Regions from separate parts of the Lysinibacillus sp. 2017 genome, predicted to be linked through region 1. Evidence: riboswitches for the same ligand, from Rfam matches in the RefSeq annotation. Region 1 holds a riboswitch; each other region holds the start of a gene.

Region 1 (11,193 bases):
ATCCATTCCCAACAGAGCAAGTGAAAGAAATCATTGCTCGCTTCCCGAATGTTAAAGAAATCGTTTGGGTACAAGAAGAGCCTAAAAATCAAGGCGCTTGGACTTATGTTCTTGAAACATTATATGGTATCGCTGAAGGTAAAAAAGTTCGCTATGTAGGTCGTCCTGCAATGAGCTCAACTTCTGAGGGCGATGGCGATTCACATAAAGCAGCTCAAGCTAAGTTAGTTAACGAAGCACTTGAAAAATAATTCCAATAGGGAATAAATGAGGGCTACTTCTTATAAGAGAAGTAGCCTGCTATACGAAATGTATAGCGTTATTAAAGGAGGATATTAACGTGGCAGAAATTAAAGTTCCTGAATTAGCAGAATCAATCACTGAAGGTACAATTGCTCAGTGGGTTAAAAAAGTTGGAGATCGCGTAGAAAAAGGCGAATTCATCGTAGAATTAGAAACAGATAAAGTTAACGCTGAGATCATCTCTGAAGAAGCAGGTATCTTAACTCAAATTACAGCTGAAGAAGGCGACACTGTATTAGTAGGTCAAGTTATCGCAATCGTTGAAGCAGGCGAAGGCGCTGCACCAGCACCGGCTGCACCAGCAAAAGAAGAAGCGCCAGCTCCAGTAGCTGAAGCACCAAAAGCTCCAGTTGCAGCAGCTCCTGTAGTAGAAACTTCTAACGAACGCGTTGTGGCTTCACCAGCAGCTCGTAAATTAGCACGTGAAAAAGGTATCGACTTAGCGGCAATTTCACCAGTAGATCCACAAGGTCGCGTACGTGTACAAGACGTAGCAGCTCACGGTACAGCACCTGTAGCAGCACCAGTTGCAGCGGCTCCAGTAGCAAATGGTCCAATGATCTTCACACCAGCTGGCGAAACAAATCGCGTAACAGTTGAAAAAATGTCTCGTCGTCGTCAAACAATTGCAAAACGTTTATTAGAAGTTAAACAATCAACTGCAATGTTAACTACATTCAACGAAATCGACATGACAAACATCATGGCATTACGTAAACGTAAACAAGAAGAATTCGTAAAAGCTAACGATATTAAATTAGGCTTCATGTCATTCTTCACTAAAGCAGTAGTTGCTGCTCTTAAAAAATATCCATACGTTAACGCTCAAATTAATGGTGATGAAATTCACTTAAACAACTTCTTCGATATCGGTATCGCAGTATCAACTGAAGACGGTTTAGTAGTACCAGTTGTTCGTGATGCAAACGCTAAAAACTTTGCTGAAATCGAAAAAGATATCGCTGGTTTAGCTAAAAAAGCTCGCGATAAAAAATTAGGCTTAAACGACATGGCTGGTGGTTCTTTCACAATCACTAACGGTGGTGTATTCGGTTCATTAATGTCTACACCAATCATGAACGGTACACAAGCTGGTATTTTAGGTATGCACTCAATCCTTAAACGCCCAATCGCTGTAGGTGATGAAGTTCAAATCCGTCCAATGATGTACGTAGCATTATCTTATGACCACCGTATCATCGATGGTAAAGATTCTGTAGGCTTCTTAAAAACAGTTAAAGAAATGATCGAAAACCCAGAAGATTTATTATTAAACTCTTAAGAATAACTTCTTATAAAGATGCCAACGCAATAATGCGTTGGCATCTTTTTTTACGCCGTTTTCTGTTTGATTTTGACAGAAAGTGGTGTTTTTAGTATTAAAATGTTTTCGGTATAGGGAAATGTAGAAAAGATACATGATAATTGTAAAAATTATCTAATTAATAAAAGGGATTTCTTCAGTAATAGTGTATTTATTAATAGATGGTACATAATGGGGGAGGGTTCACTCAATGTTTAAAGCGTATGATTCAGCAACATTTTTTGATGAAATGCTAAAAGATGATTTACCGAAAAAGCATTATATTCCATTTTATGAACAGCTTCAAAAATTTTCGAATGAGCAATTACAAAACAAACATATGGAAGCACAATCTAGTTTCTTACGACAAGGAATAACTTTTACTGTGTATGGTGCTCAAGGTGGAATAGAGCGTACAATGCCATTTGATTTTGTGCCTATTATTATTCCAGGTGAAACATGGAGTGAAATTGAGCTTGGTATTAAGCAAAGGGTTAAAGCACTCAATTATTTTTTACAAGATGTTTATAATGAGCGAAATATACTTAATGCAGGTATTATTCCCGCTCATTTAGTCGATGAAAATCCTTATTATTATAAGCAAGTAATTGGCATAAATTTAGCATTAGAAAATCATATTTTTATGGCTGGTATTGACCTCATTCGTGATGAATGTGGAAAATATCGTGTATTAGAAGATAATTTACGGAATCCATCAGGTCTTAGCTATGTGTTTCAAAACCGCTTAGTCATGCGTAAAACATATCCTGAGTTTTTCAGCGATTATGCCATTCTATCTTTAGAAGAGCAAATGGAAGCGATGGAAAAAGCCCTTTTATCACATCGACCGCCAAATTTAGCTACAGATGAAGAAGTAAATGCCGTCCTGTTAACTGCTGGTGTTTACAACTCTGCTTATTACGATCATGTATTTTTAGCGAAGGAAATGAATATCCCCCTTGTAGAAGGTAGAGATTTAATCGTACAAGATAATAGCGTCTACTTAAAAACAATTCACGGATTAAAACGAGTAGATATTATTTATCGCCGTATTGATGATGAATTTTTAGATCCAGAAGTTTTCCGCGAAGATTCCATGCTTGGGGTTCCGGGAATGGTGCAAGCTTACAAAGAAGGTAATGTAGCTATCTTAAATGCCGTAGGGAATGGTGTAGCTGATGACAAGGCCATGTATGCGTATGTCCCAGATATGATTCGATTTTATTTAAATGAGGAACCTATTATTGATAATGTGGAGACATATTTACTAAATGATGAACAACAGCGTAACTGGGTACTGAAAAATTTAGATAAGCTTGTTGTCAAAAATGTGGGAGCTTCAGGAGGCTATGACATGCTCATTGGCCCGCATTCAACGCAGGAATTACGAGACATTTTCCATAAAAAGATACTAGAAGCACCTCATCAATATATTGCACAACCAACAATTAAGTTGTCGCGCGCGCCTGCTTATCAGGATGGACGATTTTATCCTTGCCACATTGATCTACGTATTTATGCGATTCAAGGAGAGCAAATGCATATTGTCCCTGGAGGCTTATCTCGTGTTGCATTGAAGGAAGGTTCACTTGTGGTCAATTCCTCACAAGGGGGCGGTGGGAAGGATACGTGGGTTCTTAAGGAGGACGGACAACATGCTTAGTCGTGTCGCAGATTCTTTATATTGGTTAGGTCGTTACAGTGAGCGTGCTTATACAAATGCATATATTATAAATGTACAAATAGATCAAATGCTTGAACTTAGTCGTACAGAAAAGCAGTACGAACAGCAATGGCATACAATTTTAAGTATTTGTGGGTATATTGAAAGCTATGAAAGTCGTTATGAAGGTTATCCAATTTCTCAAATGCTTAACTATCTCATCTCAGATCTCCAAAATTACAACTCTATCGATAGTTTGCTCACAGGTATTCGTAACAACGCGAAAAACACGCGTGACTGTATTCCAAATGCATTATTTGAAGAATGGAATAGTTTGTACTTAGCAAACAATGAATCCCCTCTACAAGCACCGTATACCGTATTAGCTACGACGGAGTATTTAGTAAAGGTACGCAAAACATCATTAACGGCAACAGGTATTATTGATTCACTCATGTCTCGTGATGAATCTTTCTTATTTATGAAGATCGGTAAATGGTTAGAACGATCAGAAAAAACGGCGTTAATTATATTGAATTTGATGGAAAATGAAGAAATATTAAAGCAGGATTTTGCCGTAACGTTGGCCCTTCAATTAACGAATACGTTGGATGAGTATACACGTCGTTCGCGTATGCGTGATGCGGAGAAAGTGTTGAATTTTCTTGTAGGCGATAAGAATTGTTCACGTTCTGTTGGTTATGGCATTGGGAAAATAAAAAATACAATTTTTGAAATTGAAAATCATGAAGTTCCGCTATATGCTCAACAGTTATTTGAGGCAATAGAAGCAATAGAAGTTTTAATTCAACAAAATGCATCGGATATGACAAAACAAGAACGTAAGCAATGGGTGATACAAATTCACAACCAATGTATAAAATTAGGGCCGATTTTTTCTGAAACCTATTACTTAACGGAGCCGATTTTAGTGAAATAAGCCCCATATTATAAGATCAATATGAAACTTACTTTCTAAGGGGAAATGACAATGAAATATCGCATTACACATACAAATATATTTCGTTATGACACAGAAGTTGAACAATCGCTGAATACGATACGTTTAAAGCCGCGTAACAATGAATGCCAGCGCTTAATTTCCTATGATGTGAAAATTAAGCCAGAATCTTTAACACGCGATAATATTGACATTTGGCTAAATCCAATCAGTTCGTTTTTTATAGCAGAGAAACATCACGAACTTGAAGTAACGTCGCATGCCCATGTAAGTGTGCAACGTGCGCCGTATATTTACCAAATTCATTATTCGGATGAAATGAAAAATATTTTTCACTCACAAATTTTTAGAGAACATTATTTAGCCTATTTAACAACATCTCGGTATACCTCACTTCTACCATATCAATTAGAAGAAATCGTGCAAGCTGTAGGGCAAACAGACAACCCTATGAAATTTGCCCTTAATTTAATGACCTATTTATACAATTCAATCGCATATAATCCGTATGCAACAACGATCGATACAACTGCAAGTGAATCATGGTATATAAAGCAAGGCGTCTGCCAAGATTATTCGCATATTATGCTTGGTGTTCTTCGACATATGAATATACCTGCACGTTATATTAGTGGGTATTTGTATGTTGGAGAAAACGATGATTTAATTGGTGATACGGCGACACATGCTTGGGTAGAAGTAATGGTACCAGGAGTTGGTTGGATTGGTTTAGATCCGACAAATAATGTGGAAGTGCTTGAAAATCATATTAACCTTTGTGTAGGCCGTGATTTTCGCGATGTTTCACCAATTGAAGGCGTTTATCAAGGTGGCATGCATACACTTGAAGTTAAAGTAAATGTCGAGAAAATAGCACATTTTTAATTAACTTTATCAAGAAATGCTATCTATCAAAATATTTCTGAAAAATGATTGTTGACGGAAATGTCGCAATATTGTACTATTATCTTATTAATTTAATAACAAAACCTCACAATCTCGTGAGGTAGAGGCGCGGTATTTATTAGTTTTTCATTTAGTCATGGAGCTGGCATTGAGATGGAGAAGAAGGAACTATCGCCGAAGTGTTGTTAATGCCCTTGTTAACAATGCTGGGTCTGTAATGAATAATTACAGAACTGTCTCAATCATCTATCCCTGATGGTTGAGTTGAGCTATCTCAATAATGGGAATTGACTGAGGATTTGGGCTAATTTTAGTGTACGCGACCTGAAGTTCTTCTTTAGGTCGCTTTTTGCATTCAAAAATAACCAAAAATTTAATTTTAAGGAGAGATTTGGGATGAAAAAGAAATTATTAGTGCTATTTGCAGCAATGATGACTATGTTAGTTTTGGCGGCATGTGGTTCAGATGACGAAGGGTCTACGGGTTCTGACAAAAAAGTATTAAAAGTTGGGATGGAAGCAGCTTATGCTCCATTTAACTGGACACAAAAAGATGATTCAAACGGCGGTGTAGGAATCAAAGGTTCAAAAGAATTTGCGGCAGGCTATGATGTTGAAATTGCAAAGAAAATTGCAGACGGATTAGATATGGAATTACAAATTGTTAAAACAGACTGGGATGGTTTAGTACCTTCACTTCAATCAGGTGCGATTGATTTAGTGATTGCGGGTATGTCCCCAACAGAAGATCGTAAAGAGACAATAGACTTCACTGAAAACTACTATACAAGTGACTATGTAATCGTTGTTAAAAAAGATGGCCCTTATGCAGGTGCTAAAACATTAAGCGATTTCTCTGGCGCTAAAATTACTGGACAACAAGCAACAACTCACTATGATGTAATCGATCAAATCAAAGGAGTTAAAAAACAAGTAGCTGCAACGGATTTCGGCGCTATGCGTGTACAACTTCAATCAGGTGCAATTGATGGCTACGTTTCAGAGCGTCCTGAAGGAATCTCGGCTGAAATGGCATTAGAGAACTTTAAATACATTGTTCCAGAACCAAACTTTGAAGCAGACCCTTCAGCTACAGCAGTTGCAGTTGGCCTAAAAAAAGGTTCGGATTTAGCAGAAGGCATCAACAAAGTATTAGCTGAAATTTCGGAAGATGATCGTCTTAAATTAATGGAAGATGCAATCGCTAACCAACCGGCTGCACAATAATATTTAATGATGAAAGGTTGTCATGCCGGCAAACGGGAGACAACCTTTTATTATTAATAATAACGATTTAAGAGTAATAGATTATAGGAACAAAGATTTGGAGGACAAGACAATGGCATTTTTAGAATCAACATGGAACTTGTTTACGAACAACTGGGAAGTGTTCCTGCGAGGAGCTTGGACTGCACTTCTTCTAGCGATTATCGGAACAATTTGTGGTACATTAATCGGATTTTTCATCGGAATTATGCATACGGTTCCGAAACGCAAAAAATCATTTAAAACGGTTGTGTTAAAAGTATTTAATTTCCTTTTAACGGCATATGTGGAAATTTTCAGAGGCACACCGATGATGGTTCAAGCGATGGTGGTATTCTACGGATTAGTATACTTAGGCATTGATATTGACCGTTTCGTAGCAGCATCACTAGTTATTAGTTTAAATACAGGTGCTTATATGGCGGAATATGTACGTGGTGGGATTGTTTCAATTGATAAGGGACAGTTCGAAGCAGCTCAAGCAATTGGTATGAATCACTTGCAAACAATGATTTATGTCGTGATCCCACAAGTAGCTCGTAATATTTTGCCAGCTACGGGGAACCAATTTGTCATGAATATTAAAGACTCTTCTGTATTAAGTGTCATTTCAGTCGTAGAGTTATTCTTCACTTCAAACTCCATTGCAGGAAGTAACTATAAATACATTGAGGCCTTCTTTATCGCAACAGTGCTGTACTTCATTATGACATTCGCTGTAACTCGTTTCCTACTTCTATTTGAGAAGAAAATGGATGGGCCTGAAAGTTTTAAGGTCGAACTCATTACAGGAAACAAGTTAGAAAAGGACGGTGAATAGTAATGTCAATCGTAATTGATATTCAACATTTAAACAAAAAATTTGGGGATCATGAGGTTTTAAAAGATGTGAACTTCCAAGTGAAAAAAGGGGAAGTAGTGACATTAATCGGATCTTCAGGTTCCGGTAAATCAACGCTATTACGATGCATTAATTTATTAGAAACGCCAACTGCTGGAGAAATTATTTACAACGGGGAAAACATTTTAAATGACGCGCACGATATCGAAAACTATCGAACTCATTTGGGTATGGTATTCCAACAGTTTAACTTATTCAACAATTTAAACGTGCTTGGTAACTGTACAGTAGGCCAACAAAAAGTGCTAAAACGTTCCAAAGAAGCTGCCGAACAAAATGCGATGAAATATTTGGAACTGGTTGGCATGGCACAATATAAAAATGCCAAACCTCGACATTTATCAGGTGGTCAAAAACAACGTGTAGCTATCGCACGTGCGTTAGCAATGGATCCAGACGTTATGTTATTTGATGAACCTACATCAGCATTAGACCCAGAAATGGTAGGGGAAGTATTAAAAGTAATGCGTCAATTAGCAGACCAAGGGAACACAATGTTAATCGTAACGCATGAAATGGAATTTGCAAAAGAAGTGTCAGATCGCATCGTCTTCATGGATAAAGGCGTAATCGTCGAAGAAGGCCATCCAGATGAAGTACTAGTCCATCCAAAACATGAACGTACAAAAGCATTTTTAAAACGTACATTAAAGTAAAATGAAACGTACTAGAAAACAAAAATAAGCTCGTGCGTCATGCGCGAGCTTATTTTCTTGAGTTCCATTCACTTATTAAGATAAAAATAATAGCAAAAGCAATGGCAATAGCAAAAAACCACATTGGAACACCGCTCATATTTAATGTCATAGATTCCACCTCTTCAATTGAGTTTAACATGCTCGAATCATCGTTTCAAATGGAGTTCGATGAGAGCATACTAGGCAATTTCATAATAAGAATTGCATAAGATTAGTTGTACGGGATGTCTTTTTCATAACAGAGTCTTTCATATCACGACAAAATCGTATAAAATAAGAAAGAGTTCATATTAGTTATATTAAAAGTGAGGTAAACAGATGTTACATTTAAAATGGAAAGATGCACCAACGATTCGCACAGTGAAATGTGTACATACGAATGCATCAAAATATTTAGTCTCTAATGTTTTAACTGTCGGTAAAGAATACGAAGTAAAAAATGAAACGGAAGAGTTCATCTTTGTAATCGATAATACTGGTAATGTTGGCGGATACTACAAAGAGTACTTCGCATAATTTGAAATAGCACAGCCTTTGAACATTGTTGTTCAATATAGGCGGTGCTATTTTTAATTTAATTTATAATAAGAAATATATGTGATAATTCATTAAAATTGCGTAGTAGAAAAATCAACTAATATAGAAAAATAATGGTAAAGTTAGTTCTAGAGTCATCAATAAAATAACATATATAAAAAGGGTAGGGAGAATTTACTTTGAATTTCATAGAATCAATAGGCGTAATGGCAGAATATATCCATCTAGCGTTAAAAAAAGAAGCGGTAGTTGTAATTGTAGATAAAGAAAACGGAATTGTAACTAAATATTTACCCGGTGAAAATCTTGAAATCGGTTATGTAGAAGGGGACAAAATAAAAGCAAATGATGCAAACTTACAGGCAGCTTTAAATGGTCGTAATTCAGATATCTATTTAGATGCAAGTGTCTATGGTATGGCGATAAACGCCTATGCATTCCCAATTAAAGAAAATGGTCGTGTTGTTGGTGCACTAGGCTTTGGTAAACCGTTAGATAAAGAACAAAAGCTTGAAGAATATATTAGTACAGTACGTGAAATTGTTCTAAAATTACAAGATAAATCACATACTATCGCCTCACATTCTGAAGAATTAGCTGCTACGAGTACGGAAATCCGTATGCAATCTGAAAAAGCTTTAGAAGATTCTAGAAAAACAAATGAAATTACATCGCTAATTAAAAATATTTCTAGTCAAACCAATCTACTAGGGCTTAATGCTTCCATTGAAGCGGCTAGAGCAGGTCAACACGGGGCTGGCTTTAATATTGTTGCACAAGAGGTACGTAAGCTGTCACAGCAAACAAGTGATTCGACACATAAAATCGAAACATCGTTGAATAATGTTAATAAGAACTTAAGTGCGCTTCTTGAAAATATGAATCAAATTTCGGAAGCTTCTAACGAAGAAGCAAAATTAGCACAAGATGTTACATCAATTATTGAATCATTAGACGAAGTTTCAATCAAATTATCAACTTTTGTTAAAGAAATGCTATAAGTAATTTAACACCACCTTTTCCCGATTGCACTATGAGAAAGGGTGTTTTTTTGTGGACTCCCTTAAATTATCCATTAAAAAACCTTCAACGTTTCGATAATCCGAAACACTGAAGGTTTATATGCGATAACTAATTATTGTTCTTTAATGATATATTCAATTTCATGACGTCTTTCATTAGAGGATACTTGAACTCGTAGTGTATCTTCAATATCTTGAAGTAACTTTAATTGTGTTTGTTTAAATTGGTCTATTTCTGTATGATTCAATGCTTTTTGTTTTGGACCTTTAGCTGAGGCTTCAATCATTTTTCCGTTCTTTCTTAGCAATTCCTCGGAAGCGTCCATTAAACGTTGCTGTGAGGCCATAGCGCGGCGCTGGTTATTCATACTTAGCAACATTGAGATTTGTGATTGCCATAATGGAATGGTATTCATAATAGAACTTTGAATTTTTTCGATTAACATTTGATTCGTTTGCTGAATCATGCGAATTTGTGGAGCATATTGAATTGCGACTTCACGCGACACTTCTAAGTCATACATTCGGCGATCGAGCCATTCTATTTGCATTTTAACATCCTGTAATTCATGACGTTTAAAAGGGTCTTCCTGCTCGATAACTGCCTGTGAAATAGCAGGTAAAATAACCTCTTCCATATGCTGCTTTTTAATTTCAAGAGAAGCAATATAAATATTTATATTGTGAAAATACTCCTCATTTAGCTCATACAATTCATTTAAAAACTGATAATCGGAAAGCAATCCATTTTGAGTATGTGCTAATTGGATGCTTAAACGGTCAATACGCTTACTCAATTTATTGTAGTGGGTCATTACTTCTTGGATAGACTGTTTAGGACGATTGAATAGCTTACTAAAAAAGCCTTTTTCTTGTTCCACTAATGCATCAGGATCAATTTTTTCTAAGTGCTGCATCAAATCGGATAGCACTTCACCAACTTTTCGAACATCCTTACGTTGAATATAGTTGAGCATTTGTGCCGTGAATTTTTTCAAGGCTTCTTGAGCAGGTAAACCAAAAGCGAGTACTTGTTCATATTTTGAACTTTGTAATTCACTGGCAAGCTTCATCGATTGTTGCTTGCTCTGTGAACTTAATGACGCGAAAAGCGGTGCCGTTACACGATTTGCAACGTTCACCGCGAATTGTTCTTTTGAAACTTGGATGTCGACACTTTCATTTGACGTAAAAGCATCAAATGGATTGATTTTGTTTCCCATGACTTATTCACCGCCGATTTTTAATCGTTCCTTGCGTTTTTCATTCGACATTTTCGCAAAATCAAGTTCGATCTTTAAATTTTCGATATCAGATGATAATGCATTTTTTAAGTCTTCTTCCATTGTAACATGAAGCTCTTTTAACGTTTTACGTGTATCTTCTAGTGCCAAATGAATTTCTGTCCCTGTCACTTGTTCTTTCGTTAATAATGTATATTTATCTGAAAGTTCGACAGCAGTAGGGAGATGCGCATAGAAGAAATCTTCGACAGCATAAAATTTTTGTGGCGTCGATTGAACAATATTGATAATGCGCTTAGATAACTTCGACATTTCATTTATTTGTTTAAACGATTTAATCGAACGGACACGTATATATTGTTGGTTTAAAGAGTTTACGTAGCCTTTCG
Region 2 (11,193 bases), 830 kb from region 1:
AAAAACATTCTTGTCGATAAATCACCAATTGTCATATCTCCAGATTCATGCAGCCATTGTAGTGCGATAAATTGTGGAGGTGTGATGGTATAATTGCTTAAAATTTCGCGACCTTTTTGCTTTATTAAGTGAGAAATATATCTTAATTCTTTTTCTAAGATTGCTATAGATTCAGAGCTATGTTTGTCTTGTTCTATCATCTACTCCATTCACTCCCCGATACGTTTCATAGTTCTATTTTGAAGTTTTTTTCATAAAATAGCAAGTATCCAATCAGTTTATTGACAATTCTTGCAATCGTAATAATTCAAGAATTGCTTGTGTGCGACTTGATACCCCTAGCTTTTGAATCGTATTTGAAATATGATTACGCACAGTTTTTTCACTGATGCCTAATTCTGTCGATATTTCGCGAGTAGAATAGTCCTGAATTAATAGTTCAAAAATTTCTCGTTCTCTTTTCGTTAACAGCGAACGATGCTGCGGACGATTCATTGAGCAACACCCTCCTATCCTCTTCCTTGTACATTATGTCGTACACATACGTGAGGTGAGGGCATTTAACTATTTCCCAAGCAATATTTTTTTCTGTTCTTCTAATAATGGTACACCTTTACCCGTATGCGCGTTCAATTGTACTAACGTTCCACGTGCTGTATAGCAAATTTCATCCTTGTCGTTTTTCACTAGATAATGTAGATCCATAGACGACGAACCAATCGACGCTGTTTTCACATAAACCGTTAATTCCTCATCGAAAAATACTTGGTTCACATAATCACATTGGATGTCTGCTACAACAAGCATATTTTTCTTGCCATCTTTGCCAAGAAAATCAAAGTTCATTGTTTTAAAATATTCAATACGTGCATATTCAAAATACGCAAATACCTTCGTGTTGTTCACATGTCCATACATATCTGTCTCTGAAAAACGCACCCGTACCTTTGTCGAAAAGTTAAACCCGTTCATCCATTCCTGTAAATCTTGAATATATGCTGCTCGCATAAAAACTCCCCCTTTAATATGAAAAATCATCATCCCCCGATAATGAATACCCGTTCATTATAGCATTATTTTTCTAATGTAGAAATACGGAGTTATGTGCAGTAATAAAGTTTTGTGTGATTTATGCGCTGAGCCCACTAAAACACAGTACCCCTTATTCACTCCCTAATTAATGAGTCGACACACTTCGGCAATATTCCCAATACTACGAAAAAAAAGGCCCCCACAAATGTGAGAGCCTTTTGAATAGGTTAGATTAGTCAACCATGTGGTCAGAACCGAAGAAGTTCTTGAACATTTGAACTGTTGTTGCACGGTTAAGTGCTGCGATAGATGTTGTTAAAGGAATACCTTTTGGACAAGCAGCTACACAGTTTTGTGAGTTACCACAGTTAGCAAGACCACCGTCGCCCATGATTGTTTCTAAACGTTCGTCTTTATTCATCGCACCAGTTGGGTGAGTATTGAATAAACGAACTTGTGATAATGGTTGAGGTCCCATAAATGAAGATTTTTCAGATACGTTTGGACATGCTTCCATACATACACCACAAGTCATACATTTAGATAATTCATAAGCCCATTGACGTTTGCGCTCAGGCATACGTGGACCTTCACCTAAATCATAAGTACCATCAATTGGAACCCATGCTTTTACTTTCTTAAGTGCGTTGAACATACGTTGACGGTCAACTTGTAAGTCACGGATGACTGGGAAAGTTTTCATTGGTTCTAATGTAATTGGTTGAGTTAATTTGTCTACTAATGCTGAACAAGATTGTTGTGGACGTCCGTTGATTACCATTGAACATGCACCACAAACTTCTTCTAAACAGTTCATATCCCAAGCAACTGGAGTCGTTTTTTGACCATCAGCTGTTACAGGATTTTTTTGAATATGCATTAAAGCAGAGATTACGTTCATACCAGGGCGGTAAGGAACTTCGAATTTCTCAACGCGAGTAGAACCATTCTCTGTATCTTGACGAACGATTTCTAACTTAACTGTTCTGCCAGTATTTACTGTTTCCATTGTATAGTTCTCCCTTCTTACGCTGAGTAGTCGCGTTTACGTGGTGGAATTAACGAAACGTCTACTTCTTGATAAGTGATAATTGGTTCGCCCGTTGCAGGGTCGAATTTTGCCATAGTTGTTTTTAAGAAGTTTTCATCATCACGTTCTGGGAAGTCTGGTTTATAGTGAGCACCACGAGATTCGTTACGTAATAATGCACCCTTAGTCATAACTTTAGCTAAATATAACATATTTTTTAACTGACGAGTGAAGTGAGCACCTTGGTTTGACCATTTTTGTGTGTCATTCATGTTGATGTCGTTCCAACGCTCTTGTAATTCAGTTAATTTTTTATACGTTTCTTCTAACTTGTCATTGTAACGTACAACTGTCATATTGTCAGTCATCCATTCACCAAGTTCTTTGTGAAGTAAATAAGCATTTTCTGAGCCTTCCATTTTCAGGATAGATTCCCATTTTGCTTTTTCTTCTTCTTCACGAGCAGTATAGATTGTTTCTGGTAAATCTACTGCATGTTTTTTAAGTCCTTGAACGTAATTAACAGCATTAGGACCAGCAACCATACCACCGAAAATCGCAGATAATAATGAGTTCGCACCTAAACGGTTTGCACCATGTTGTGAGAAGTCACATTCACCAGCAGCGAATAAACCTGGAATTTCAGTCATTTGGTTGTAATCTACCCATAAACCACCCATTGAATAGTGAACCGCTGGGAAGATTTTCATTGGTAATTTACGTGGGTCATCACCTACGAATTTTTCGTAGATTTCGATGATACCACCTAATTTGATATCTAATTCATGTGGATCTTTGTGTGAAAGGTCTAAATAAACCATGTTTTCACCATTGATACCTAATTTTTGGTTTACACATACGTCGAAGATTTCACGAGTCGCGATATCACGAGGTACTAAGTTACCGTAAGCTGGGTATTTTTCTTCTAAGAAGTACCAAGGCTTACCGTCTTTGTAAGTCCAAATACGACCACCTTCACCACGAGCAGATTCTGACATTAGACGGTTTTTGTCGTCCCCAGGAATCGCTGTTGGGTGAATTTGAATCATTTCACCGTTCGCATAAGAAGCACCTTGTTGATAAACGATAGATGCAGCAGAACCAGTGTTGATTACTGAGTTCGTTGTTTTACCGAAGATAATACCAGGACCACCTGTTGCCATAATTACAGCATCAGAACGGAATGATTTAATTTCTTCAGAACGTAAATCTTGAGCTACGACACCGCGGCAAGAGCCTTCGTCATCGATAACTGTTCCAAGGAATTCCCAGTGTTCATATTTTGTTACTAAACCAGCTACTTCGTGAGAACGAACTTGCTCATCTAGTGCGTATAGTAATTGTTGACCAGTTGTTGCACCAGCGAATGCTGTACGGTGCATTAACGTACCGCCGAAACGACGGAAGTCAAGTAAACCTTCTGGCGTACGGTTGAACATTACACCCATACGGTCCATTAAGTGGATGATACCAGGAGCGGCATCAGCCATAGCTTTTACTGGTGGTTGGTTCGCTAAGAAGTCCCCACCGTATACTGTATCATCAAAGTGGATCCATGGAGAATCCCCTTCACCTTTTGTATTAACTGCTCCGTTAATTCCGCCTTGTGCACAAACAGAGTGTGAACGTTTAACTGGAACTAACGAGAATAATTCAACTGCAGTACCAGCTTCAGCAGCTTTAATCGTAGCCATTAAGCCGGCAAGACCGCCACCAACGACGATAATTTTACTCTTTGCCATGATTATTTCTCACTCCTTAATTAATTGCTAAATACTTTACTCACAAATTCAGCCCAATCTTGTCCCTACTAGATATTAGTGGTCAAGTAGGTAGGATTATGCGAATGAAACGATTGCTGCAACACCAATAATACTTAAAATCACAAATACCACTAATGAAACATAAGTGAAGATTTGTTGAGATTTTCTAGATTGAGTGATACCCCAGCTAACGCAGAATGTCCATAAGCCGTTCGCTAAGTGGAATGTTGCAGACACGATACCAACAATATAAAACGCTAACATTAATGGATTGTCCACGATTTCTGCAATCATGTTCCAATCAACGTCAGCACCAAATGCTCTTTGGATACGTGTTTGGAAGATATGCCATGCAATGAAGATTACAAGGAAAATCCCTGTAAAACGTTGTAATGTAAACATCCAGTTACGGAACGTGCTGAAACGTTTCGTGTTGTGTGTAGCAGTAAATGCAATAAACACTCCGTAGAATGCGTGGAACATAAGTGGGATATAAATAATAACCCATTCCATAACTAACAATAACCAATGTGGAACTAGATCTAAAAGTCCAATTGAATCATTGTAATTTGCTTCACCGCTAATTGCAGTAAAGTTCAAACATAAGTGGAACACCAAGAACAACCCGACAGGAACTACACCTAGTAACGAGTGTAAGCGGCGCCATAAAAATTCGCGATCTTTCGACAAAACTGTTACCCCCCTTAGTACTTGAAATTTCCAGTCACATTCGTCAAGAAATTTTAGACGATGTTTTGTTGACTGCATATTTCATCATGGTACAATATTATGACATGTCCATTGTACTCTCAACAGATACTAGCGTCAAGGCAACACAAGATATTTTATAATCATTTTAAAGACGGTTTTTTACTGCTTTAGTAATGGTTATTCTTTCTTATTGCGCTATTCTTTTACAATGAATCTATTTATATAAGAAAATTTATGAAAGAGGTTTTACTATGGAAGGGTATAAAATGAAAACGATTCCAAGTTTTGGTTACGAAATCATTCGTGATCATCTACTTCATTCAATTTTAGGAAAGCATGAAGAAGATGTACTATACTGGGCAGGCAAGGAATTAGCTAGAAAATTCCCATTATTCTCAATGGACGAAGTTGCTTCTTTCTTCGTTGAAGCTGGTTGGGGTCAGTTAGTACTTGAAAAAGAAGCCAAAGACGAAACACATTACATACTTACGACAGAAGAGGAAAACTCTTTGAATATCGAACAGCGTTGTTTCCGTTTAGAAGCTGGTTTTTTAGCAGAGCAAAAACAAAAGCAACTCGGCTTCTTAACGGAGTGCTATGAAGAAAAGAATGAAAAGAAAAACCTAGTTAAATTTACTTTAAAGTGGGATTTGAAGGAACAAATTTAATGAGAAAAGAGCTGCACAGTTTTGTGGCAGCTCTTTTTTTATGCTTTTATCCCGCAATAACTCCTCGCATCGCTAAATTAAATTCATCATGTAAGGCATTTGCCGCGCGTACCATATCATCTTGTGGCACGACAACTGATACGATAATTTCTGACGTACTCACCATTTTCACGGGAATATGCTCACGGCCTAAACATGCAAACATTCGCGCTGCCACGCCTGGACTTGAAGCCATACCAGAACCAATGATTGATACTTTTGCTAAGCCCACTTCAAAATCAGCAAAACGAAAGCCTAATGATGGCTTGCTCGTTTCTAAAACACGTAAACTTTGCGCAAACTGCTCTTTCGAAATGGTAAATGAAATCGTTGGCTTGACGTTTTCAATGACTGCCTGCACGATAATATCTACGTTAATCTTATTTTCCTCTAAAATGCTAAATACACCTGATAACGCCGCCATTTCATATGAATCGTAACCAATTGTTAATCGAATAATATCCGATTCATAGGCTATACCATGCACAATTAAACTTTTTTCCATTTCGACATCCCCTTTTATCATTGTACCGTCTACATATGCTGTAATTCACAACCACTTAGTGTATGTGCTTTCCTGGTCTTTTAGTACTTTTCATAGCAACTATTTGCAGTTACAAATACCGCTTACCTAACCAAATCCAGAACAAAAGCGACCTTCCACGTTCATGGAAAGTCGCCGTCAAGACAAATAATAGTTAAATGTAATTCACGGATAGCTCTCCAGAACATTAGCTCTGACAGTCTTACATCTGTTAAATGCAACACCAGCAAATTCCGCGAACAATACGTAATTCACTTCGGCAAGCTCCCCTTTCGATTGCTGTCATCGGAATTGTTCTTCCTCAAGCAATGTACTATTGAATACTGCACCTCTATCGATTGAAAATATTGAATTATTTTAATAGTAACATAATGCTAGTCATCATTCTAATGAAGCTTCGTGAAAATGCGTATAAATTGTTTGGGCCAACGCATGAGGAATTCCCGCTTCAAGCAATTGATCAATGGATGCCTCTCGTATTTTTTTTACGGAACCAAAATGCTTCATGAGTTGCTGCTTACGCTTTGGTCCGACTCCTTCAATATCATCCAGCGCCGAAACAATAGCATGCGCTTGACGTTGTTGGCGTAAAAACGTAATCGCAAATCGGTGGACTTCATCTTGAATGCGCTGCAATAAATAAAACGCATCACTCGTACGTTTCAGTGCAATCGGTTCAACAGGATCACCGAAAAGTAGTTGTGACGTATTGTGCTTATTATCTTTTGCTAGCCCTGCGATTGGAATATACAAGCCAAGCTCATCTTCAATTACTTCTCTTGCTACTTCCATTTGACCCTTACCACCATCAATAACGATTAAATCAGGCAATGGTAAATTTTCACGGAGTACGCGCGTATAACGACGTCGTATCACTTCTTGCATCGCACCGTAATCATCATGCTTTGCAGCTTGTCTTGTTTTATATTTGCGGTATTCCTTTTTCGCTGGTTTCCCGTCGACGAAAACGACCATAGCCGAAACAGGATCCGCCCCGTGCATATGACTATTATCGAATGCTTCAATCCGTAGCGGTGCAGAAATATTTAACGCTTCCCCTAATGCTTCACACGCCCCCACCGTCCGCTCTTCTTGGCGTTCAATAAGTTGGAATTTTTCGCTAACAGCAATCGTCGCATTTTTTGTAGCCAAATCAACAAGTTCTTTTTTCTGGCCTCTTTTTGGAATAACGATTTTAATATTTAATAACTTTTGTAATATATTTTCATCAATGCCTTGTGGAATAAAAATTTCTTTCGGCAAAAGATGATTCGGTTCATTGTAAAAGTGTCCAACAAACGTTAAAAATTCTTGTTCTGGCTCATCATAAATAGGAAAAACAGAGACATCACGTTCGATTAATTTCCCTTGGCGAACAAAAAATACTTGAACGCACATCCAACCTTTTTCAACCGCATAGCCGAATACATCGCGGTTGCTTAAATCGTCTGTAATAATCTTTTGTTTTTGCATAATACTATCAATATGCGTCATTAAATCTCGGAATTCTTTTGCACGTTCAAACTCTAACTTTTCAGCAGCATCAAGCATTTTCGCTTCTAATTGCCGCTTAACATCCTCAACGCCACCGTTTAAAAACTTCGAAATTTCTTCAATCATCTCGTCATACACTTTTTTCTCAATATCCTTCACACATGGTGCTAAGCATTGTCCTAAATGATAGTACAAACAAACTTGGCTTGGCATTTGTGCACATTTACGTAATGGGTATAAGCGATCGAGTAATTTTCGTGTTTCATTTGCAGCATACGCATTTGGATAAGGGCCAAAATATCTCGCCTTATCCTTCTTAATTTTACGTGTTGTTAAAATTCGCGGATAGCGTTCATTTGTTATTTTAATATAAGGATATGTTTTATCATCAGTTAACTTAATATTGTATTTTGGATCATGAAGCTTAATAAGATTGAGCTCTAAAATAAGCGCTTCAATATCACTTGACGTCACGATATACTCGAAATCTTCAATTTCACTTACTAAACGAGCTGTTTTACCATCATGACTACCTGTGAAATAAGAGCGTACACGATTTTTCAAAATCTTCGCCTTACCAACATAGATAATGGTCCCTTGGCGATCTTTCATTAAATAACAGCCTGATTCATCTGGTAAAATTTCAAGCTTTGCCTTAATCGTTGGATTCATGTTATCACCTACTGTTATGTCATCTATCGTTAGTGTACCCGATTCAACGACAAGAAAAAAGCCGTACACCTACGTGAGGTATACGGCCTTCAAAGTTTTAATTATTTGTTGTCGTTAATGAAGTCGATTAACGCTTCTTTTGGCATGAAGCCAGCAGTTTTTGCTTTTAGTTCACCATCTACGAATAATAGTAATGATGGAATCGACATGATTTGGTATTCTGCAGCAGTAACTTGGTTGTTATCTACATCAACTTTTACGACTTTAACATCGTTGCCGATTTCTGAATCTAATTCTTCAAGAACTGGAGCTATCATTTTACATGGACCACACCACGCTGCCCAAAAGTCTACTAAAACCACACCGTTTGAAATTTCTTGCTCGAAAGTTTGATCTGTACCGTGTACAATTGCCATAATAAAATAGCCTCCTTATATAACGTCTGTTTGTAGTATAGCATGATTTGCCAATTTAAAAATACTAAAATGCTCGGGATTTTAAAACTGAAGCGATTGGCAAAGTGTACTCATTACCTAATAAGGAATGGTTTTAAAGTGTACTCATTTTTCGCGTATGAGGTGAACCGCTTTTTTAACCAAATTACCCTCCAAATAAATTTATTATTCAAGAATACTTAAAGTAAACTGCTACGTCGACAAGATGGATATTTCTGATAACGTTTTGATACGCTATTTCTTTTTGAGAATAGTTAAAATGGCATTCCTAGATAGTTCAAAAATACGCTTCTTTTCTTCTATAAGGAAGTAGAGTAAGCTATAGAAAGAGTAGATAAGGGAGGAAGTTTCATTGATTACAATTAATAAAGAACGAGTTCTTCAAATCGCAACGGACTTACTACAACAGCATAGTCCGACTGGCTATTGCCATGAAATTATGGATAAGGTTGAACAGTTCGTTCAGCAAACGGGTTATCAATTTGAGCGCACATTGAAAGGCGGAGGAATCATTTCCATTCCCGGAGCTAATGAAGGGAAAGTAATCGGTCTTTCTGCGCATGTTGATACATTGGGTGCCATGGTTCGTTCGATTACTGGTCACGGCACATTAAAATTTACGCTTCTAGGTGGCCCACTCGTTCCAACTTGGGATGGCGAATATGTTTTTGTACGTACGAGAGACGGCAGAACTTATAGTGGTACTATTTTGAGCACTAGCCCATCCGTACACGTATTTGAAGACAGCAAATCAAAAAAACGCGAACCGCAGTTTATGGAAGTGCGTCTCGATGAAAAGGTGAAAACGAAGGAAGATGTTTTGAAGCTTGGCATTGGTGTCGGTGACTTTATTTTTATTGATCCGAAAACGACTGTAACAGAAAGCGGCTTTTTGAAATCTCGGTTCATTGATGACAAAGGAAGTGTAGCGTGCTTATTGGCGCTTATTGAAATCATGCAGCAGGAGAAAATCGTACCGGCTTATCCGGTGAAAATTGTGATTTCCAACTATGAAGAGGTTGGTCATGGTTCATCGTATATTCCTGCTGATATTACTGAATACATTTCTGTTGATATGGGCTGTATCGGTGATGATTTAAGCTGTACAGAATATGATGTTTCCATTTGTGCGAAGGATTCAAGTGGACCTTACGATTACGAAATCACATCAACCTTTATCGAATTGGCTAAAGAAAATGGCTTGCAATACGCGGTTGATATTTATCCTATGTACGGTTCGGATACAAGTGCAGCACTACGTGGCGGCAATAATATCAAAGGTGCCCTAATCGGACCTGGTGTTCACGCGTCACACGGAATGGAACGTACACATTATGAAGCATTAGAAAATACGATGAAATTACTTTACTTGTATATTACGAAGCGTTAATGGATTGATAAAAGATACTAACGTGGTGTTTTTGTCTTGTAATAATGCAGAGTATTTAGTGTTTTAGGGTATATGGTCGTAGCACACATTCATGTAGGGCGCTTACTGTGGTAGGCGCCCTTTTTCTAAGTAAAGCTCACCCAATCTCTACATAGCAAAAAAACAGCTTCCCTCAAATTTGAAGGAAGCCGTTTATCATTACGCGTTAACTTTTAACGCTTTAAATTCTTCGATTAGCATTGGTACAACTTCGAATAGGTCGCCTACGATACCGTAGTCCGCTACTTTGAAGATGTTTGCTTCTGGATCTTTGTTAATCGCTACGATTACTTTAGAGTTCGACATACCAGCTAAGTGTTGGATTGCTCCAGAAATACCAGCTGCAATGTAAAGGTCAGGTGTTACAACTTTACCCGTTTGACCGATTTGTAATGAGTAATCACAGTATTCAGCGTCACATGCACCACGAGATGCACCAACTGCACCGCCAAGTAAGTTTGCTAAATCTTTTAATGGTTCGAAACCTTCTTCAGATTTCACTCCACGGCCACCAGCTACTACTACTTTCGCTTCTGATAGATCTACACCTTCAGTTGATTTACGAACAACTTCTTTAATCACTGTTCGTAAGTTTGTAATTTCTACTGATACCGAAGATACATCGCCTGAGCGACCTGCATCTTTAGCAAGTGGTGCAATATTGTTAGGACGGATTGTTGCAAAAATAACGCCGTCTTTTACTTTTACTTTTTCAAATGCTTTACCAGAATAGATTGGGCGGATGAATACTGTCGCATCACCTGAACCTTCAACTTCTGTTACATCTGATATTAAACCTGATTTTAAGCGAGAAGCTACTTTTGGTGATAAGTCTTTACCTAAAGAAGTATGACCGAATACGATTGCTTCCGGTTTTTCTTGCTCAACTACTGCTAAGATTGCTTGGCTGTAGCCATCAGATGTATATGTTTTTAAATGTGGGTGTTCTACTGTAACGACGCGGCTTGCACCATAAGCGATCATTTCTTGTGCTAAACCAGCAACAGCATCCCCTACTAATAATGCAACCACTTCACCACCGTCAGCGATTTGAGAACCTGCTGCGATTGCTTCGAATGAAACATTACGTAAGCTTCCTTCACGAACCTCACCTAACACTAAAACCTTCTTTGACATGAATATCCCTCCATTACCATCTTCGTAAAACTTTGCGTTAATTTTCGATACAATTTTTAATTAGACAACTTTCGCTTCGTTGTGTAATAGGTTCACTAATTCTTTTACCTGAGCAGATAAATCGCCTTCTAATACGCGACCTGCTGCTTTTTGCGGTGGTAAATAAATTTCAACTGTTTCTACTTTTACTTCAACATCGTCTTCATCGATATCTAAATC
Region 3 (11,193 bases), 1.6 Mb from region 1:
GAGTAATCCGGCTGTCACGATTGCTTCATGATAACCTTCACTTTTTAAAATTCGTGCAACACCAAATAAATGAGCTGCATATGGAATTTGCATGACAGTTCTGTGTTTACCTTCATATCTTTGCGCAATAAATTGTGTAGCTTGGTCTACTAAATTCATTTTCGATTCCCCTCTTTCATTATATCATTTTAGTGGTAGTTAATTGGAAAGCAATAGGCTAGAATATATGAAATTATTACGAAAAAAAAAGCAAAACCTCCATATTAGAGATTTTGCTTAAGTTCTTATTTATGTGTTAAATCACAATCGATCAATGGGACAATTTTCGTTTTATGTTTTAGCTTATAGCCAATCCATAACGCGGCGAATAATGGCAAGCCGATGTAGGAAACAACAACCCCGTACCAGTCGATTGTATCACCCGTAAAGGCCATGTAGTTTTGCCCTAACACGACAATCATACATAACGCAAAGGCGAATAACGGACCGAATGGGAAGAATTTCGATACATAGGGTAAATCACTTAATGAATTACCTTGTAATACATACGCACGACGGAATCGGTAGTGACTAATCGCAATTCCTAACCATGCGATGAAGCCTGACATACCAGATGCGTTTAATAACCAAATATAAACGACACCGTCTCCGAAAAATGAAGCTAAGAACGATAAACAACCAACTGCTAGCGTCGCAAGTAATGCATAAATTGGCACACCGCGCGTATTTATTTTTGAAAATAGTTTTGGCGCTTTTCCTTCAACTGCTAATTGGAATAACATACGGCTTGCCGCATAAAGTCCAGAGTTTCCTGCAGAAAGCATTGCTGTTAAAATAATCGCATTCATAACTGAAGCAGCAAAGGCCAAACCTAAGTTTTCAAACACTATTGTAAATGGACTTGTTGCAACACTCTCTGAAAGTAAGCGACTATCTGTATAAGGAATTAATAAACTAATCACACCAATTGCTAAAATATAAAATAAGATAATACGCCAGAACACTGATTTTACAGCTTTTGGAATACTTTTTGCTGGGTCATCTGTTTCACCAGCCGTAATCCCTAGCATTTCTGTACCTTGGAATGAGAATCCAGCTGCTAAGAAAATTCCGAACATCGCCATAAAGCCACCATTAAATGGAGCATCACCTTTGAAAAGGTTTGTGAATCCTACTGGCGCATTGCCTCCTAAAATACCAAAAATCATTAAGAAGCTGACAATGATGAAAATAATCACTGTTACCACTTTAATCATTGCAAACCAATATTCACTTTCACCATAAGCTTTTACAGAGAGCATATTAAAGGTTAATACAATGACGATAAAGACAATCGTCCAAATAAATGACGAACTATTTGGGAACCAATATTTCATAATTAATGAAACAGCGGCCATTTCTGCGGCAATCGTAATTGCCCAGTTATACCAGTAGTTCCAGCCAAGTGCAAAGCCTAAAGCAGGATCTACAAATTTTGTCGCATACGTACTAAACGAACCAGACGTTGGCATGAATGCAGCCATTTCTCCGAGAGACGTCATTAAGAAGTACACCATGATACCGATTAATGCATAAGCAAGAATCGCTCCACCAGGACCCGCTTGCGCAATCGCTCCTCCTGATGCTAAAAATAACCCTGTACCGATTGTTCCGCCTAGCGAAATCATCGTAACGTGACGACTTTTTAGCCCTCTTTTCAGTTGATTTTTATTTCCGAGCTGGTCTACTTTTATTTCACTCATGATAATTCTCCTTTGATTTTCCGTTGATGAGGTGTATAAATTGAAAAACCGTCACAAGTTTTGCGACGGTTATTTAAACACCCCATCAAACTCGAAAGATAGCTCAACACATGCTCACACATGTGACAGTTCTGTTCCTTATCGAAAACAGCCCCAGCATTATTTTAAGATGAGTAAAATAACACTTCGGCAACCATTCCTTTCATATAGCTTCACTGATGCTCTCCATCTCTGCTATATTACTTTTAATGTTTGCGACCTCTACCTCATTTAGCATGAGGTAATTACCTATTAAATTAAATAACGATTAAAATTCTAACATAACATTTTTTTGATAGCAACGACTCGAAACTATTCAGTTTTTTGAGACTATTCATTTAATTCCAGATATTTGATACAATGGAGTTACTTGATCAAAAGGAGAATAATGATGGATCCTGAACAACGTACTTACCAAAACAAAAAGTTATCATCGAACCAATCCATGTTATTATTTATCCTCGCGATTTTCTTATTCGCGACAACCCTTCGAACGCCCTTAACCGTCGTAGGACCAATTATTTCATTTATTCGTGAGGGACTAGGAATTTCGAATGTCCTAGCCGGCTTTTTAACAACGATTCCACTACTTGCCTTTGCGGTCGTTTCGCCATTTTCTGCGCGAATAGCTCGTAAATTTGGGATGGAATGGACACTTTTTTATTCAGTTATCTTACTTTGTATTGGCGTTATTTTACGTTCACTTGGGGCAACTTCCACACTCGTATTGGGGACGGTATTAATTGGCGTCGCGATTGCATTTGGTAACGTACTCATTCCAAGTTATTTTAAATTGAAGTTTCCTTTACATATTGGACTTTTAACTGGTATTTATACAGTATCGATGAATATCTCAGCTGGACTTGCTGCTGGATTTAGTCATCCAATTGCAACGAGCACCAATTGGCAAGTCGCACTCGGCTTTTCCATAATTTTAGGCTTGTTAACCTTACTTATTTGGGTTGTTATTTTACGTGATAAAAAAGTAGAGATGCAGTTTGCAAGTAAAAGTGCACCAAAAAAGAAAATGTGGAAATCCCCACTCGCTTGGGCGATTGCCGCAACGATGGGCTTACAATCCTTACTATTTTATTGTTCAAGTGCATGGCTACCCGATATTTTTATCGCACAAGGATTAGACGCACAATTGGCCGGATGGATGGGCTCAATTATGCAGCTTGCGCAAATTCCGATGACGTTTTTAATTCCGATACTTGCAGGTAAGCTCACTTCACAACGTCCGATTGTCGTGTTCTTTACAATTTTCTACATCCTCGGTTTTGTTGGTGTATTCATGGAATGGACAAGTCTAGCTGTTCTTTGGATGATTTGCTTAGGCTTTGCAGGTGGGGCTTCATTTGGACTTGTTCTGATGTTCTTTACACTTCGTACGGAAACGGCTTTTGAAGCAGCGGAGCTTTCTGGGTTTGCCCAATCGATCGGCTATTTAGTTGCTGCGATTGGCCCTGTATTATTTGGCTATTTACATGACGTTACGGGAAGTTGGAGCCTGCCCGCACTTCTATTTATTATCGTTTCGATTTTGTTATTTTTTGCGTCCTTCACAAGTGCAAAAAATCGCTACGTTTAATACAAACATATGTACCCTTTTATGTTATACTGGAGCTAGTAAATTAAAGGAGTACAGGAAAGTTGCGTAAAAAGAGAAGACGAAATAAGAAAAAACGACCGATTTTCACATTATGGATGATCATTCTAGCTGGAGCAGCTGGCTTTTATGTAAGTGAAACGCTTGAAGGTATCGGGATTGGCATTGTTCTATATTTCGTATTGTATATAGCATTTAAAATTTGGTTGAAATCTCGTAAAACCGCAAAGCTTCGTAAATCTGGGATTCGTGACGTCGATAAGATGACGGGCGAAGATTTCGAACGTTTTTTGGGAGAGCTATTTAAACACCGTGGATTTAAAGTAAGCTATACGGCGACTAGTGGCGATTACGGTGCAGATTTAATTTTAAAAGATGGTGAGGACGTAATTGCTGTGCAGGCAAAACGTTATTCAAGTACAGTCGGTGTAAAAGCAGTCCAAGAAATTATTGGTGCTGTTAAAATGTATGGTGCGACCGAAGCTTGGGTCGTGACGAATAGCCATTTTACCCGTCAAGCCGAAAAGCTCGCAGATATTAATGATGTGTACTTAATCGACCGCGAAGAATTAATTGATCTGATGTTAAATAAAAGATAGGGGCTATCTCGTAAGGATTTTGCTTACGAGGTACCCCTTTTTTAATACGGCTTCGGTTGATAAAAGTAATTTGGTTTTTCCGTTTTGTTTGGTATTTGCTTATGATAAATGCTCGTCGTTGCTGGCGACATTGGTGGAATGAGCCATGTCCAGTTGCCTGTTACTTGACGATCTTTTTGCTGTTCTTGTTGTTCAAATAACTGAAATTGCTGTGCTGCTGTATGATGATCGACAATGCTGACACCCGCTTCTTTATATGAATGTAAAACGGCAATATTCAGCTCGACAAGCGCGCGGTCCTTCCATAATGACGCATTCAGTGATGTATCTAGTCCAATGATTTCCGCCACTTTCGGTAAACAATTGTAACGATGCGTATCCGCTAAATTACGCGCACCAATTTCTGTTCCCATATACCACCCATTAAATGGCGTCGCTTGAAAATCGATACCCGCAATATTAAAACGCATACTCGAAATAATCGGCACCGCATACCACTGCATTTGCAAGCTAGAAAAGTCATAGATAGGATGTGTAATTTTCACTTCTAACACATCACATATTGGAATTTCAAAAAACTGTGGCGCTCGGTCATCTACTTGAATAACGAGCGGAAGCACATCAAAATTCGTATGAGCCCCCTGCCAACCAAGCTCCTCACAAACTTTCGTAAATGCAATGGAATCTGAATCTCCGATTACACCGCCTTCTGTTTCATAACCTGCATAACGAATAAGCTGGTGATTCCAAATACGAACACGCTCATGAGCAAACACCGAAATGACTGGACGAATTTTACCGCCATTTGTCGCATAGCGAATATGATCTAATAATCGTTCAAAAATCTCCTTTTCATCAAGCACTTGGCGAAAGTCCATCACATGCAGGCTATTCCAAAATAAGCGCCCAATGCATTTATTGCTGTTGCGCCATGCAACCCGCGCACCATGTACTAGCTCCTCTGTCGTTAGCGAAAATGATGGTTGTTCTGCTTCGACGAGCCTTTGTTCAAGCCATTGTTCTGTTTGGTTTGTTTCACATTTATATAAAATCAAAAATTCATGTAATTCTTGTTTATTCATCGATGTAGCCTCCCTACAAACTTCATTGTGGAGCGTTTTATAAAGAAACTCAACGAAACGGGGATCGATTAAAACATGTATTTTTCATATATGACTAAAAGTGTTCAAATTCATGATCGAGAAACCATAGTTTAAAAGAGCCACTGCTATATGTAGAAAGCTTCTCATACGTTTTGATAAATGCTTGTTGAAGCGTTTGCTGTGCTTGCATTTCATTTTGAACCATAGGTAAAATCTTGACGTACAGTGGATTTCTATGGCTTATGATTAACTGTAGAAATGCTTGTTTATCACCATTCAAACTACGAGAAATCAGTTGTTGTCTCCCATTTCAAATCCTCCTTTATGGAAAAACTGTTGTCTAGACTTTATACTAATAAAAAAATCTCAATCGAGGTGATTCGATGCTAGGTACTATACTGTTATTTGTCTTCATGCTTTCGCCGCTAATTGTTTCGATCATTTTAATGATAACAACACGAAAAGATAGTCAGAAAATGTTTTATATGAAATACATAGGATTAGGGATTGGCTTTTTTAATACGCTCCTACTTACTGTATCATTTAGTGACAATGAAAATGGAATGGCTATTTTTACATTTGCCTTTTATACATTTATTATTTTTCCTATTAACGCGATTCTATTTTTCATTTGCCTACTTGTTGATTTATCAGCAACCCGTAACGAAGCTGAAGAAAAGGAATTTTTAATCCAAACAGACAAAAAAGAGTAGCCAAAGAATTTTAACATCCTTGGCTACTCCTTTTTAACGTAAATGAACAAACCTCGAAACCATTGTCGTCATAAATACATACAAACCAGACTTCACCGTCTGCTGTCCGCGCGTATCACCAACCCTTTACTTTCATGTCCTCATGCTGGACACGATTCCACATAGTTGCTGGCGAAACTAAATGACCACTCACAGTAGGCTGCCACCTTTCACAACGACTTGACCGGCTTTAATGACCGTATCTGTATGATTCATGCCGTAAAAATATTGTAGTTGCTTGTAATTTGGCACGTTAAAAATTAACACATCGGCTTTTTTACCTTTTTCTAATGTACCGATTTCATTGCCACGATTAATCGCATATGCGGCGTTAATGGTCGTTGCACATAGTACTTCTTCCATCGTCATGCCCATATTCATACAGGCTAAATTTTGTACGAATGGTAAGCTGATGGTTGGGGAAGAGCCAGGGTTAAAGTCTGTTGAAATGGCAACCGGTACGCCGCTATCAACCATTAAACGACCTCTTGCATAAGGTGCACGTAAGAAGAAGGCTGTTCCTGGTAAAAGCACTGCGATCGTTCCCGCTTTTGCCATCGCTTGAATCCCCTCATCAGAAGCTACTAGTAAATGCTCCGCTGAAATTGCACCCACTTCCGCTGCTAATTCCGCGCCTTCATATGGTTCAATTTCATCAGCATGAATTTTCGGTGTTAGACCGTGAGCTTTACCCGCTTCTAAAATAAGGCGTGATTGCGCTGGTGTGAAGACACCTTTTTCACAAAATACATCGTTAAATTCAGCAAGACCGAGTTCTGCAACTTTTGGAATCATTTCTTCAATTAAGATTTTAACGAACGCATCTTCATCGCCTTTATAATCTTTCGGAACCGCATGGGCACCCATGAATGTTGAAACAATGTCCACCATGTGCGTCTGTTGTAGTTTTTTTGCCACTTCAAGCTGCTTTAATTCCGTCTCTAAGTCCAAACCGTAGCCAGATTTTGCCTCGACCGTTGTAATACCGTAACGCAGGAAATCATTTAAATGGTTAAAGGTTTTATCATATAATTCATCAAAACTCGCTTCTCGCGTTTTTGTCGTCGTATAATGAATGCCACCACCAGCATTCATGATTTCCATATACGATTTGCCAGCTAGTCGCATGTTTAATTCATGCTCCCGCGTACCCCCGTGCACTAAATGCGTATGGCAATCCACTAAACCTGGCATGACAATTTTACCAGTCGCATCAATCACTTCTGCATCTTTAACTAAGTGCGGAAACGCTGCTTCTATTTCTTCAAATGGTGCAATCATTACGATGCGCTCATTTTCTACTAACACACTTACCCCAGTCATAACGCCAAGCTCGCTCATTTGCTCACGGCGACGAGGCCCCTTTTTGTCACTTGCTAAAGTTATTACTTCGTTTGCATGATTAATTAAAATAGCCAGAGTTCATCATCCTTTTAGCATCGGCATATTAACGCCTTTTTCTTTTGCTGTACGAATTGCGATATCATATCCTGCATCTGCGTGGCGAACAACACCCATTCCTGGATCTGCTATTAATACGCGGTTAATTTTATCTGCAGCAAGTTGTGTACCATCTGCAACTAATACTTGACCAGCGTGTTGCGAGTAGCCCATTCCTACACCACCACCGTGATGAATACTTACCCAACTCGCGCCACCTGCAGTGTTTACTAATGCATTTAGTAATGGCCAGTCTGAAACTGCATCCGAACCATCCATCATAGCTTCTGTTTCACGGTTTGGTGAAGCAACTGAACCTGAATCTAAATGATCACGTCCGAATACGATTGGTGCTTTTAACTCACCACTTGCGACCATTTCATTTACGCGTAGTGCGAAGCGGTGACGGTCCCCGTAACCTAACCAGCAAATACGCGCTGGTAAGCCTTGCCACTTCACCATTTTTTGTGCCATGTCGATCCAGTTTACTAAACCAGCGTCTTCTGCGAACATTTCTTTTGCGAGTGCATCTGTTTTGTAAATATCTTCTGGATCACCAGATAGTGCTGCCCAGCGGAATGGTCCTTTCCCTTCACAGAATAATGGACGGATATATGCTGGTACGAAACCCGGGAAGTCAAAGGAATTTTCTACACCCATTTCCTTTGCAAAAGCGCGGATGTTATTCCCGTAATCAAACGTTTCTGCTCCCGCTTCTTGGAATTCAAGCATTGTACGTACGTGGTCTGCCATCGTTTCTTTTGCACGACGCTCATATGTTTTCACGTCTGTTTTACGTAAATTTAATGCCTCTTCTAATGACATCCCATTTGGTACATATCCGTTAATTGGATCATGTGCTGACGTTTGGTCTGTTACAAAATCAGGTGTAATTCCGCGGTTTAAAAGCTCGCGATTCACATCTGCGCAGTTACCTACTAAACCAATAGAAGCAGGTGTTTTCTCTGCCGTTAATTTGTTTACGAGCGCCACTGCTTCATCCACTGTTTCTACAAGGTAATCGCAGTATCCTTCTTTGATTTTACGTTCAATACGTGTACGATCCACTTCAACAACTAAGATAACGGCACCTGCCATTTTTCCTGCTAACGGTTGAGCGCCACTCATTCCACCCATACCACCCGTTAAAATCCAACGACCGCGTAAGTCAGGTGAACCAAATTTCTTTTTCCCTGCTTCCACAAAACTTAAATAGGTCCCTTGTAAAATACCTTGTGCGCCTATATAAATCCATGAACCCGCTGTCATTTGACCGTACATCATTAAGTTGCGTTCTTCTAATTCATAGAAGTGATCCCAGTTCGCCCAGCCTGGTACTAAGTTTGAGTTGGCAATGAGTACGCGCGGTGCGTTTTCATGCGTTTTGAATACGGCTACAGGTTTCCCTGATTGCACAAGCATCGTTTCATCGTTTTCTAATACCTTTAATGTTTCAATTAGTTTGTCATAACTTTCCCAGTTACGTGCTGCTTTCCCGATGCCGCCGTAAACAACTAACTCATCTGGATTTTCTGCTACTTCTGGATCTAAATTGTTCATCAACATACGCATTGCTGCCTCTTGCGTCCACCCTTTGCACGTTAGTTCCGAACCTCGTGGTGCACGAATATTTGTTTTGAATACCATAAAAAACTGCTCCTTTTTATTTAAAAGTTTTATTTAAAATCGTTTGACGAATTGTTAACGGTATCTGTTAACACTTTATTATTCTTCCAATTCAGAATATATAGAAAAAAATCTCAAATTTTAGTATTATTTAAATAAAATAAATGAAATTTAAACATTTAATATGTTTTTTATACGAATTAGCAATTTCATAAGGTGGTAGTTGTTATGCGGATACTAATAATCGAACGGGATAGCGAAGAAATTAAAGGGATTGAGTGGTTTTTGAAAAACTACATTTCGAGTCGTGTAGAAATCCAAAGTGCGACAAATAGCTTGGAATTAGAGGCATTATTTTCTCAGTTTCAACCGCAAATTTTATTAATCGAAACAGAGTTCTTATCTTTATCTGTACAACATTTTTTACAAAAACAAGACGTACATATTATTGCACTAACCGCACAGCCCATTTTTCAGCAGGCCTTAAAGGCAATCCAAGTAAAAGCGGTCCAATTATTTATAAAGCCAGTTCCATTAGACGAGTTGAAATCGACTATTTTGGCATTACCGATTAAAAATCAGGATGTTGCAACAATTGCTCCGATTCCTGTAGAAGCACAACTTTACTTGGATCTTTACTTAAATACGCCGAAAAAAATTGATTTGCAGCAGTATGCCTTTTTCTTGCTTGAGCCCGCGCAATTCAAGGACAATTTAGCACTGTATCATTGGATAATCCAATCACCTATTCTTGAAAAATTGACGGCTTTTCCCCTACAAAATCGGATTTTATGTATTATTCAAGTGAAAGATTTTACACAAAACACGAAGACATTGCGCTTAATCATTCAAGAGTGGATGAAATTTAGCGAAGAGGAAATGAATATCGCTTTTTATGACGGGGAAGATGCAACCCTTCGAGATATGTATAATGATTGCAAAAAAGCACTGGCTCAGCGATTTTATAAAGGGTATGGTCACATTTTCAATAGTACGCAATCTCTTATTGTGACGAGACTGGACCCACTGTTAACTCCTGAAACACAGCAATTATGGATTTCCAGTTTAGAAAAGGGCGATTTAAAAGCCATTAAAGAATTTTTATATAAACTATCGAATGCATCGACCTTTTATCACCATGAGGATGTACGTATTCATTTAACGAGTATTCTGGCACAAATTCGCCGCTTTATGATGAAGTATCACCTGCAACAACAAGCAAAAATAGAAGCACAGTACCGGGAACTATTTCACCTTATTTTAGAGCACCCCATTTTATACGCGATTGTGCAGGAGTTTATTTTATTTACACAAATGCTTATGGAAACTGTGAAGGCGGCTCAGCTATCCCTCCATGTCGATTATGCTGAATTAGCCGTTTCCATTATTGAACAGCATTATAAGGATTCGGCATTATCCTTGCAAATGGTTGCAAAGGAACTCAATATTAGTGCCAATTATTTAAGTAATCTATTTTCGAAAAAAAGAGGGATTCCATTTAAACGATTTTTACAGCAATACCGTGTGCAGCAAGCTGAAAAGTTATTAATACAATCGGACATCGCCATTGCAACGATTGCCGAAATGGTCGGATTTATTGATGGCAATTATTTTACGAAGGTTTTCCGCGATTATTATAATGTGACACCTTATCGCTATCGGATGCAAGCGAAAAATAACTATCAATAGAGAAAAAACACCTAAGAATGAAACACATTTTCATATGCTTCATTCAAAGATGTTTTACATTTAAAATGGAAACAGTAAAGGAACCGCAATCATCATGACAATAAACATGATGATTTGTAGTGGAACGCCGACTTTAACGAAATCCATAAATTTATAGCCACCTGCTGTTAACACAAGTGAATTTGTTGGAGAAGCAATGGGCGTTGCAAAGGCCATGCTTGCTGCTGTAGCCACACCAATCATAAATGTATACGGATTGGCATCCATCGCAATGGCCGCTGTTATAGCGATTGGCGAAAACAACACAGCTGTTGCCGTATTACTAACAAACTGTCCAAACACAACCGTTAGGATATAAATGCCCATTAACACGCCATAAGGTCCGAAGTCACCAAGCAGTTTAATAATCCCATCTGCTAAAATCGTCATTCCCCCTGTTTTTTCAAGAGCCGTCGCCATGGGAAGCATTGCCGCAACAAGCACGATACTTTCGAAGTTCATCTTATTATACGCATCATCCATATTCCGCAAGCAGCCCGTGATAATCATCAGCACCGCACCAATTAACACTGCAATCACGGCATCAAACACTTC

What was found. A riboswitch is a leader RNA that binds a small molecule or an ion and turns the genes downstream of it on or off. The one in region 1 is predicted to bind lysine.
Region 2: linked by a shared signal. The riboswitch ahead of DCE79_RS12995 (ACT domain-containing protein) and the one ahead of DCE79_RS08780 (transporter substrate-binding domain-containing protein) in region 1 are both predicted to bind lysine.
Region 3: linked by a shared signal. The riboswitch ahead of DCE79_RS01155 (amino acid permease) and the one ahead of DCE79_RS08780 (transporter substrate-binding domain-containing protein) in region 1 are both predicted to bind lysine.

The regions. Positions count from the first base shown of each region.
Region 1 is NZ_CP029002.1:1,823,528-1,834,720, forward strand. It holds gene DCE79_RS08755 (2-oxoglutarate dehydrogenase E1 component) at 1-251, shown strand, start outside; gene odhB (2-oxoglutarate dehydrogenase complex dihydrolipoyllysine-residue succinyltransferase) at 341-1,585, shown strand; gene DCE79_RS08765 (circularly permuted type 2 ATP-grasp protein) at 1,818-3,269, shown strand; gene DCE79_RS08770 (alpha-E domain-containing protein) at 3,262-4,209, shown strand; gene DCE79_RS08775 (transglutaminase family protein) at 4,261-5,115, shown strand; lysine riboswitch at 5,230-5,416, shown strand; gene DCE79_RS08780 (transporter substrate-binding domain-containing protein) at 5,533-6,363, shown strand; gene DCE79_RS08785 (amino acid ABC transporter permease) at 6,476-7,222, shown strand; gene DCE79_RS08790 (amino acid ABC transporter ATP-binding protein) at 7,225-7,959, shown strand; gene DCE79_RS08795 (DUF6501 family protein) at 8,320-8,517, shown strand; gene DCE79_RS08800 (methyl-accepting chemotaxis protein) at 8,718-9,539, shown strand; gene DCE79_RS08805 (toxic anion resistance protein) at 9,674-10,783, opposite strand; gene DCE79_RS08810 (5-bromo-4-chloroindolyl phosphate hydrolysis family protein) at 10,787-11,193, opposite strand, start outside.
Region 2 is NZ_CP029002.1:2,658,327-2,669,519, forward strand. It holds gene DCE79_RS12960 (MarR family winged helix-turn-helix transcriptional regulator) at 1-200, opposite strand, end outside; gene DCE79_RS12965 (helix-turn-helix domain-containing protein) at 274-495, opposite strand; gene DCE79_RS12970 (acyl-CoA thioesterase) at 565-1,008, opposite strand; gene sdhB (succinate dehydrogenase iron-sulfur subunit) at 1,265-2,041, opposite strand; gene sdhA (succinate dehydrogenase flavoprotein subunit) at 2,059-3,804, opposite strand; gene DCE79_RS12985 (succinate dehydrogenase cytochrome b558 subunit) at 3,901-4,515, opposite strand; gene DCE79_RS12990 (YslB family protein) at 4,788-5,204, shown strand; gene DCE79_RS12995 (ACT domain-containing protein) at 5,251-5,748, opposite strand; lysine riboswitch at 5,952-6,129, opposite strand; gene uvrC (excinuclease ABC subunit UvrC) at 6,169-7,953, opposite strand; gene trxA (thioredoxin) at 8,055-8,369, opposite strand; gene DCE79_RS13010 (M42 family metallopeptidase) at 8,770-9,798, shown strand; gene DCE79_RS13015 (electron transfer flavoprotein subunit alpha/FixB family protein) at 9,997-10,974, opposite strand; gene DCE79_RS13020 (electron transfer flavoprotein subunit beta/FixA family protein) at 11,035-11,193, opposite strand, start outside.
Region 3 is NZ_CP029002.1:242,017-253,209, reverse strand. It holds gene DCE79_RS01160 (HD domain-containing protein) at 1-159, opposite strand, end outside; gene DCE79_RS01155 (amino acid permease) at 285-1,742, opposite strand; lysine riboswitch at 1,834-2,014, opposite strand; gene DCE79_RS01150 (CynX/NimT family MFS transporter) at 2,173-3,372, shown strand; gene DCE79_RS01145 (restriction endonuclease) at 3,435-3,989, shown strand; gene DCE79_RS01140 (nitric oxide synthase oxygenase) at 4,031-5,071, opposite strand; gene DCE79_RS18830 (hypothetical protein) at 5,166-5,297, opposite strand; gene DCE79_RS01130 (hypothetical protein) at 5,476-5,805, shown strand; gene hutI (imidazolonepropionase) at 5,995-7,263, opposite strand; gene hutU (urocanate hydratase) at 7,270-8,931, opposite strand; gene DCE79_RS01115 (helix-turn-helix domain-containing protein) at 9,139-10,599, shown strand; gene DCE79_RS01110 (SLC13 family permease) at 10,660-11,193, opposite strand, start outside.